Regions from separate parts of the Blautia difficilis genome, predicted to be linked through region 1. Evidence: riboswitches for the same ligand, from Rfam matches in the RefSeq annotation. Region 1 holds a riboswitch; each other region holds the start of a gene.
What was found. A riboswitch is a leader RNA that binds a small molecule or an ion and turns the genes downstream of it on or off. The one in region 1 is predicted to bind FMN.
Positions count from the first base shown of each region.

Region 2: another riboswitch for FMN. It lies ahead of H8Z82_RS09190 (ECF transporter S component); the one in region 1 lies ahead of H8Z82_RS12925 (ECF transporter S component).
Region 3: another riboswitch for FMN. It lies ahead of ribD (bifunctional diaminohydroxyphosphoribosylaminopyrimidine deaminase/5-amino-6-(5-phosphoribosylamino)uracil reductase RibD); the one in region 1 lies ahead of H8Z82_RS12925 (ECF transporter S component).

Region 1 covers NZ_JACOQG010000024.1:7,316-10,592, reverse strand. The annotation lists gene H8Z82_RS12930 (glycoside hydrolase family 13 protein) at 1-1,252, shown strand, start outside; FMN riboswitch at 1,315-1,444, shown strand; gene H8Z82_RS12925 (ECF transporter S component) at 1,597-2,232, shown strand; gene H8Z82_RS12920 (RluA family pseudouridine synthase) at 2,219-3,109, opposite strand; gene H8Z82_RS12915 (asparaginase) at 3,202-3,277, opposite strand, start outside.
Region 2 covers NZ_JACOQG010000012.1:54,422-57,698, reverse strand. The annotation lists gene H8Z82_RS09200 (Rrf2 family transcriptional regulator) at 90-524, shown strand; gene H8Z82_RS09195 (pyridoxamine 5'-phosphate oxidase family protein) at 736-1,131, shown strand; FMN riboswitch at 1,152-1,263, shown strand; gene H8Z82_RS09190 (ECF transporter S component) at 1,337-1,960, shown strand; gene H8Z82_RS09185 (hypothetical protein) at 1,957-2,139, shown strand; partial or broken gene H8Z82_RS09180 (Sir2 silent information regulator family NAD-dependent deacetylase) at 2,129-3,072, shown strand; gene H8Z82_RS09175 (protein-ADP-ribose hydrolase) at 3,069-3,277, shown strand, end outside.
Region 3 covers NZ_JACOQG010000037.1:3,885-7,161, reverse strand. The annotation lists gene H8Z82_RS15235 (bifunctional 3,4-dihydroxy-2-butanone-4-phosphate synthase/GTP cyclohydrolase II) at 1-242, opposite strand, end outside; gene ribE (riboflavin synthase) at 261-914, opposite strand; gene ribD (bifunctional diaminohydroxyphosphoribosylaminopyrimidine deaminase/5-amino-6-(5-phosphoribosylamino)uracil reductase RibD) at 896-2,023, opposite strand; FMN riboswitch at 2,295-2,409, opposite strand; gene H8Z82_RS15220 (hypothetical protein) at 2,471-2,635, opposite strand; gene H8Z82_RS15215 (hypothetical protein) at 2,716-3,277, opposite strand, start outside.

The DNA of each region.
Region 1 (3,277 bases):
AGTATTCGGCGGTTCAGCCTGGGAATATGACGCACAGACAGATATGTATTATCTTCACCTGTTCTCCAAGAAGCAGCCGGATCTGAACTGGGAGAACGAGAAGGTTCGTCGGGAAGTTTATGATATGATGAACTTCTGGTGTGAAAAAGGAATCGATGGTTTCCGTATGGACGTAATCAGTATGATCTCCAAGGATCAGGCATTTCCGGACGGAGAGACTCACGGAGGACTTTATGGGGATTTTGGACCTTACAGTGTCCATGGACCAAGAGTGCATGAATATCTTCAGGAGATGAACCGGGAGGTGCTTTCCAAATATGATGTAATGACTGTGGGAGAAACGTCAGGAGTTACCATTGAGGAAGCACAGAAATATGCAGGTGATGACCGAGAAGAACTGAATATGGTATTCCAGTTTGAGCATGTAGAAATCGGTGGTGGTGATTATGGCAAATGGACCACAGAACGGTATGATTTCAAAGAGTTCAAGAAGATCATGATCAAATGGCAGGAAGAACTGGCAGGAAAAGCATGGAACAGTCTTTTCCTTGGGAACCATGACCAGCCAAGAAGTGTATCCAGATTTGGAAATGATAATCCTGCTTACCGGGATATTTCAGCCAAGATGCTGGCGACCTGCATTCATATGATGCAGGGAACCCCCTATGTATATCAGGGTGAAGAGCTTGGAATGACTAACATCTATTTTGACAAGCTGGAGGATTACCGCGATATCGAAAGTCTTCATTATTTCACTGAGCTGACAGAATCAGGCAGACTGACACCGGAGTATATGATGAAATGCCTGATGCTCAGAAGCCGTGACAATGCCAGAACACCTATGCAGTGGGATACTTCCGCAGGTGCAGGTTTCACCACAGGGGAACCGTGGATTAAGGTAAATCCAAACTATCAGCAGATCAATGCCGCAGATCAGTTAAAAGATCCGGACTCTGTTTTCCATTATTATCAGAAGCTGATCCGTCTGCGTAAAGAAATGGATATCATCGTATACGGAGAATTTGAGGCTCTGTACCGTGACCATGACCAGATCTTCGCTTACACAAGAAAGCTTGGAGCAGAGAAGCTGCTCACAGTATGCAATTTCAGTGCGCAGGAAGCGGAAATGGAACTTCCGGAAACATTTGCAGAAGGAGCTCAGTGCCTGATCACAAATATGGGCAGAAAAATGTTTGACAGGAAAATTGTCCTGAATCCATATGAAGCATTTGTGCTTTATAAAAAAGACTGAAAAATTAATAAAATCTCTTGAAATGAGTATGCGTATATAGTATAATCGGTTTCAGTTAAAAGAAAATTCTTCGGGGTTGGGTGATCGCAGTTGCGAAATTCCCTACCGGCGGTATAGTCCGCGACCCGCTTCGGCGGCTGATTTGGTGAAATTCCAAAACCGACAGTAAAGTCTGGATGAGAGAAGAACACGCAGTATACAAAAGTACGTGCTCAGTGCCCCGGATGGATATCCGGGGCTTTTTATGTTGTTGTAACAGCATTCTTGTGGAATTTTCTTTTGCAGAAAGATGTGGGGCTTTTGTCTGACATCTGCAAAAAAATATTTCAAAGGAGAGAAACAGTATGAGTGAACAGGTATTGAGAAACGGCAATGTAGTGGCCAGGAGCAAGACGAGGACAATTACACAGATTGCTATGTTAGGAGCAATTGCAGGTGTATTGATGAATCTGGAGTTTCCACTTCCATTTCTGGCACCGTCTTTCTATCAGTTGGATTTTTCTGAGATTCCGGTGCTGGTAGGATCTTTTGCCATGGGACCTATTGCAGGCGTACTGATCGAACTGGTGAAGATTCTGGTTCATCTGGTGACCAAGGGTTCTATGACAGCAGGTGTAGGAGATTTGGCTAACTTTATTTTTGGATGTACCTTTGTGGTTCCGGCTGGTCTGATCTATCGCTTTCATTCTGTCAAGAACAGAAAGCATGCAGTAATAGGTATGGCTGCAGGTACAGTGCTGACAGCTGTTGTAGCTTGCTTTATGAATGCATTTGTGCTGCTGCCGGCTTATGGCAAAGCTTTTGGAATGCCGATTGAGGCATTTATTGAAATGGGAGGAGCTGTGCATAGCTCTGTGAACAGTCTGCTTAGCTTTGCAGCACTGATTATTTTCCCATTCAATATCTTTAAATATACACTGACATCTCTGATCGTATTCTTTATTTATAAGAGAATCCGTGTAGTGCTTAAAGGGGACTGATGGCAGACATGTCCGACGGAAGGGGAGCAGTGAAAGTCATCTTCTGTCCTGTGATGGGATGGGGGAATTCCATGTGGTAGGAATGTAGGGCCTGGCGGGTAATGTGTTCCATGTCAGGGTTGTAGAGGTAGTCTCCGATAAGGGGATAGCCCAGGTATTTCATATGGATACGGATCTGATGGGTGCGGCCGGTTTCCAGCTGAAGGGAGACCAGGCTGTGCCCATTTTCTTTTTTTACCAGTTTATAATGGGTGATGGCTTCTTCACCATGTTCAAAATCTACGGTGCGTTCAATAATGGAGCCTTCTTTGCGGGAAAGAGGGGCTGTGATGGTTCCTGCGGGTGGGGTGAGGTCACCTTTTACGATGGCCAGGTATTCCCTGTGTACCAGGCGTTTTTTGGTCATATCGGCCATGATGCTGGCGCTGACCAGGTGTTTGGAAATTACAGTGAGCCCGGAGGTATCCCGGTCCAGGCGGTTGCTGCAGCGGAAGATAAAAGGCTTTCCCTGATCCTGATAGTACCATGCCAGGGCATTGGCCAGAGAATTATAGTAGTTTTTCATGGAGGGATGGATGGGCATTCCTGCAGGCTTGTTGATCACCAGGATGTCTTCATCTTCATAAACAATGTTCAGGGGAAGCTTTACCGGCGGGATTTTCTCCGAGGATTCTGTCTCGCAGATACAGACCTGTAGATGGTCACCTGCAGCCAGGGTTTGACGCATATAGTAGTGGATTCCGTTTACCAGGATGCTCTGGGGCATCCGTTTGATTTCTGTGAGATTCTGCCGGGAGTATCCCTTTCTTCTGAGAAATTGTTCTACCCGGAGTCCGTTCTGGGATTCCGGGATTGTATATTCTATGGTTCGGTTCATTCGGGTTCTCCTATTGGGTGTGAAATATCAGATGTGAGATGATTCCCATCTCTGTAGGTGGCGGGTAACAAATTAGTATCAGGATTCAAGAGTTATACAAACAGCAGATCATGATTAATGGTTTTATAAAATAACCTTCTGCATTCCCGGAGATCCTGTGTCTGACCC
Region 2 (3,277 bases), on a different contig from region 1:
TGTATTTATATTAAGTTTTCAACAACAATGTAACCATTGAAATTACATCTGTTTTTTGATATGATTACTGTCAAAGAGAGGTGTTTATAATGCAGATTTCAAGCAGATTTACAATGGCAATCCATATGTTTGCCTGTATAGATACATTTTCGGATCAGAAGATGACTAGTGATTTTATGGCAGCAAGCATTGGAACTAATCCGGTGATTGTTCGTAAAATATTGCAACAATTAAAGGCTGCTGGTCTTATTGAAGTTGCAAGAGGGACAGGCGGTGTGACAATTACCAGACCATTGGAGCAGATTACATTCCTTGATGTGTATAAAGCAGTGGAATGTGCACCAGATGAAGAACTGTTTCATTTTCATGAGAATCCCAATCAGAAATGTCCGGTAGGAAAGAATATTCACCATGTTCTTGATAAGAGACTGTTAGAAGTACAGAAGGCAATGGAGGAAAAACTTTCAGAAATGACACTTGCTGATGTGAAAAAAGATATTGCAGTGTATACAGAGAAAGAGTAGCCTACAGAAGGCTTCGGATGAGTGATTATATCATCACAATTTCCGGAGCCTTTTCGTTTTTCATAATCAATGTAAAATCTTCAAAAGGAGTTGTAACAAAAAAAGTTACAAAAAGTTTGATGTAACTATTGACATTACATTAAACGGATGATATTGTATAGCTACAAGATGTAACAATCATTGTTACAGCATATCAAGGAGGTAATTTAAAATGCAGAAAGTAGTAGAATTTTTACAGAAAAACCCGGTTCAGTATTTAGCAACCGTCGGAAGAGATGGAAAGGCAAAATGCCGTCCATTCATGTTCTGTTTTGAGCAGGATGGAAAGCTTTGGTTCTGTACTAACAACACAAAGGATGTTTACAAGGATATGTTAGCAAATCCTGAAGTAGAAGTATCAGTATCTTCCCCTGAATACGCATGGATTCGCCTTCATGGCAAAGCAGTATTTGAGGACAACAAGAGTGTAAAGGAAGGATGCATGAACAATCCTATCGTTAAGGGACAGTACCAGACAGCAGATAATCCTATTTTTGAGGTATTCTATCTTGAAAATCCGCATGGTTTAATCGCAGATTTCTCTGGAAATCCACCTTATGAATTTTAAAGATAATTAACAGAAAAAATTACAGTCTTCGGGGCAAGGTGTAATTCCTGACCGGCAGTATAGTCTGCGAGCAAAAGCTGATATGGTGCAATTCCATAACCGACGGTAAAGTCCGGATGAGAGAAGATATGATAAAACAAGTCCCGCAGGGAATCCGTCCTGCGGGCTGTTTTAAATTCAGGCATATCTCACAAAAAGGAGATTTATGAGTAACAATACAGCAACTATTAAAACAAGAAAAAATTTAGTTTCTACAAGGACGATAACAATGACAGCTCTACTGGCAGCTATATCATATGTGTTGGCATTTTTAGAGTTTCCGGTTCCTTTGAGTCCATCATTTGCACGAATGGATCTGTCAGATTTACCTGCACTGATTGGGGCGTTTGCGTTTGGACCGGTTACAGGAGTGATGATAGAATTGATAAAAAATATATTACAGCTTCTGTCAACATCAACAGGAGGAATTGGTGAACTTGCCAATTTCCTGATGGGGGCATCCTATGTACTGGCTGCCGGTTTTATATACAAATACAAAAAGACTAGGAAAATGGCGATGTGGGCATGTGTTATTTCAAGTGTAGTTATGGGAATAGCAGCAGCGATTGTAAATTATTTTATACTACTTCCACTGTTTGAAGCATTTATGCCGCTGGATCAGCTGATTGCATCATTTGGCGAATTTCTGCCATTTATTAAGACCAGGCTGGACGTTGTGCTATTCAATGCATTGCCGTTTAATATCTTAAAAGGCTTGGTGATTGGAGCAATTGCCATGATGATATATAAAAAACTTACACCGATACTGAAAGGAGAGACTTTGAAATGACAAAAATGGATTATCTTAAACTTCTGGTGGATGAAATTCATTCAACAACAGTTGCAACGATAGGTTCAGATGGACATCCTCAGACAAGAATCATAGATATGATGTACTATGATGAAGAAGGTGTGCAGAAATTTGTCCGAAGCAGTGTATTGAGAAAAGAGGTTCATTATGATTTTTAAGAAAATCAGAAAAGGGCATGCTGACTGGAGAAACTTTTTATGTAGTACTCCGGCAAGGGATTATGTATTCCAAAAAGATGCATATGAAGACCAGATTGACAGGGCTGCAAAGAATATAAGAAATACAGACTGTGTTATAATTGGGGCAGGAGCCGGGGCATCGACAGCTGCGGGAATCCAATATGGTGGTAAAAGGTTTACAGACAATTTTGCAGAATTTATAAAAAATACGGCGAGTACTACATGACAGATATGTATGCAGCCGGATTTTATCCATATCCGTCTGAGGAGGCAAAGTGGGGATACTGGTCAAAACATGCATTGATGAACCGCTTTGATCCTCCGGCATTGCCGCTTTATACAGAGCTTTATGATATTGTAAAGAACAAAGAATATTTTGTACTTACAACCAATGTGGATCATCAGTTTTATAAAGCGGGATTCGATGAAAAAAGAATATTTGCAACACAGGGAGATTATGGGAAAATCCAGTGCCAGAAAGCCTGTCATCCAAAGACTTACGATGCAAAAGACCTGTTTCGTAAAATGGATAAAGCAAGAAGAGACTGCCTGATTCCATCAGAACTTGTACCAAAATGTCCGGTGTGTGGCGGCAATATGGCTATGAATCTCCGTTGTGATAATTATTTTGTGGAAGATGAAGCGTGGCATGAGGCAGCCGACAGGTATGCGGGTTTTCTGGAACAGAATAAAGATAAAAAGGTTGTTCTTTTGGAACTTGGAGTTGGATTTAATACGCCGATTATTATACGTTTCCCTTTTGAAAAGATGGTGAGGGAGAACTCGTCTTATAGTTTGATACGCCTAAATATAGATGAAGCGGTAGTTCCGGAAAGCTTCGGGGAACGTGCAATCGGTATTGGCGGTGATATGGCAAAGGCAATTACTGATATAAGGGGGCTGGTATTATGACACAGGATGAGCGAAGAGAATATCTGATTCAGTATCTTTTAAAAGAAGAAATACCGTTTGGCAGACAGAACATTCCTACGGATAAGCAGGGGCAGGAAAATCTGCTCCGCTCACTTATGAATGTCAGACCGCCAAGACCAATCAATAATGATTTTTTGAAAATACAGGATGAGTATCTTACAGAAAGAAATATAGAGCGTGGAAT
Region 3 (3,277 bases), on a different contig from region 1:
TTCTCAACAACCATCGGCGGAAAGTTCAATCTCGCTGCAATTTCCGCACTCATCGGTGTACAGATAAGACCCTTTGCATAAGTCGCCATGAAATTAATATTTTCCCGGGTTGCAAACTCTGCCGCACATATCAGGTCTCCCTCATTTTCTCTGTCCGGATCATCTGTGACCAGAACTATTTTTCCTTCCTTAAGATCCCTAAGTGCCTCTTCGATTGTGTTGTACTGATAATTTTGTGACATAGTGTATATCCTCCTGTTCTAAAACCCGAATTCTTCAAGAAACTTCATCGTAATTCCGGATTCTTTTTTCTCTTCTTCATTTTTTCTGATGCCAAGCAGTTTTTCTACATATTTTCCGATCACATCATTTTCCAGATTAACCAGATCCCCCGGCACCTTTTCCAAAAGGGTGGTTTCTTCTCCTGTATGCGGAATGACCGACACCTGAAAACCAGCTTCATCAACCCTTGCAACTGTCAGACTGATCCCATCAATACAGATGGATCCTTTTTCCACGATCAGATGCAAGATCTGCGGCGATGTCCCAATTGATACCCAGATGGCATTTTCTTCCCGGAGCATGGAACGTATCACTCCAGTCCCATCAATATGGCCGCTTACTATGTGTCCCCCGAACCTGCCATCTGCAGCCATTGCACGTTCCAGGTTTACCTGGCTTCCGGCCTTGCAGCTGCCAAGACTGCTTCTTCTGATCGTCTCTGCCATCACATCGGCAGTAAATCCGTCCGGCTGGATCGACGTAACTGTCAGACACACACCATTCACAGCAATACTGTCACCGATCCTTGTTCCTTCCAGGACCTTCCTGGCTTTCACTGCCAGGATCCCTGATTCCCCTGTCAGCTGTATATAACGGACTTTTCCTTTCTCCTCTACGATTCCTGTAAACATGATTCCTCCTGTTTTTTCTCACACACCTGACATCTTATCCGAATATCCTCACCGATCTGGCAGATATCTGTATATTTCAGTTCCACTGCATCAGACGGGAATTCAACTCCGATACCTTCTACCGGTGTCTTCCCGGCCACCCCGCCAAACAGCTTTGGTGCCACAAAAGCCTGTACTTCCTTTACAATTCCGGCTCGCAGGGCACTGTCATTTAACGTACCGCCTCCCTCCAGGAGGATGCTGTCAATGCCTCTGTTTCCAAGATCTGCCATCAGCTTCTTAAGGTCTATCTGATTCTTTTCATCGGGACAGTAAATGGTCTCAACTCCCATGGTATGTAATATTTTTATTTTTTCTTCTGTATTTTTCTGATCTGCATAAGCCACGATCGTCCGATACTTTTCCGCACTTTTTACGATCTGACTGTCCGGACGGATCCTGAGCTTACTGTCGCACACAATCCTGACAGGATTTTTCCAGCCTTCTACCCGGACGTTTAACATCGGATCATCTGCAAGCACAGTTCCAATACCTGCCATGATCCCCATGTACTGATGCCGCATATGCTGTACTTCTTTTCTTGCCGCTTCTCCGGTAATCCATTTTGATGCTCCTGTCTTCGTTGCAATCTTCCCATCCAGTGTCATGGCATACTTCATCACCACATAAGGAGTCTTCGTAGTAATATAATGGAAAAACACTGGATTCAGCTGATCGCATTCTTCTCTCATAAAATCTTCAACTACTGTTACACCGGCTTCCCTTAACATCTGCACACCTTTTCCTGCCACTTTCGGATTCGGATCCCGGGAACCGATCACCACTTTTCTGATCTTCTGTTCAATGATCGCTTCCGTACATGGAGGTGTTTTTCCATGATGACAGCAAGGCTCCAGCGTAACATAAATCACCGCACCTTCTGCTGATTCTGTAAGAGAAGCAATTGCATTACGTTCCGCGTGAAGTTCTCCATACTTTTTATGATAGCCTTCCCCGATGATCTTTCCGTCTTTTACGATCACTGCCCCTACCATAGGATTGGGATTCGTCCAGCCTTCTCCTTTTTTTGCCAGCTGAATCGCCCGAAGCATATATTCCTGATCCGTCATTTCTATTCCTTCTTTCTTATTCCTGTTCTTTGCCTGGGCTACGCCGAGGCTTTTAAACCTGTGCAATCGAATTCACAGACAAGTGAATGGTATAATTATTTCGAAAACAATGTACCAGATACAAAAAAAGCCTGCAGAAATATCTGCAGGGTGGAATTGATCGGTTACATCTGATCGATAAATGAATGTTTGATTTCCTATATAAAAAGCTCTGAAATGGATCACCATCTCAGAGCTCTGATACTACATTCATTCAAAAAATCAACTGTACTATCATCTTCTTCCATCCAGACTGTACTGTCGGCCCCGGAATCTCACCGGATCATGCCTTTCGGCTCGCGGGCTCTACCGCCGGTAGGGAATCTCACCCTGCCCTGAAGATATCTTTTTGTTTATTTTAGTACTTTATCTGTTATTTGTAAAGCGGAATTTTTGTTTTTGCTTATATTATCTCTTTTTATAAATCAACAGCTCTGGATTTTTACCCTCTTTCTCAAATGTACATACCAGAATAAAATCCATACCTGCCAAAATACCGAAGCAGCTGTCTCCTCCAAATTCAGACTCCAGTTGATTCCCCAGATAGGTTTTCTGATCATCAAGGAATTTCACTTTTTGTCCATTAGGCAGAGTATACTCCGGTACTTCATAGGGTCTGATCCAAATGTTTCTGCCTACGGCATCATTACATTTTATTCGTCAAATACAGAAAAATCCAGATCACAACAAATTCTTTCTATCGGTGTTCCTGTTTTCTTTACGAATTCCCGTATAGCATTCCAATATGGGAAACTAGACTCAAAATCAGGATACAATATGCAGCTTGGAATCCCCTTTTCCTCTTCTACCTCAATCTCTGATATAATTCCTCTTCGTTCCAATATTTCAACATTTTGTATAATATTTTCTGGTTTTAATCCAGTTGCTCTTTCAACTTCGTGTATCGGTACTATGCAATCGTAGCGATTCCAATATGATCTCATTACCATTATCCCCAGCAATTGCCTGGTTTCTATCGGTAAATCCAACAACTTTTGCAAATGCTTATCCAAAACTGCTGCATTTTCACGATTTTCTTCATCTGTTAATCCCCAATCCAAAATTCGTGATATTTTTTTACAATTAAAGCAAGGTGTATATTCTAAAGACATGCCATAATCCGTAATCGAGTTCATCATTTGACCTATAATCCCCGAATATTTCATCTCATGGTTTCTTTTCATCTCTTTCAGCTTTTCAACTGTATATATGCAA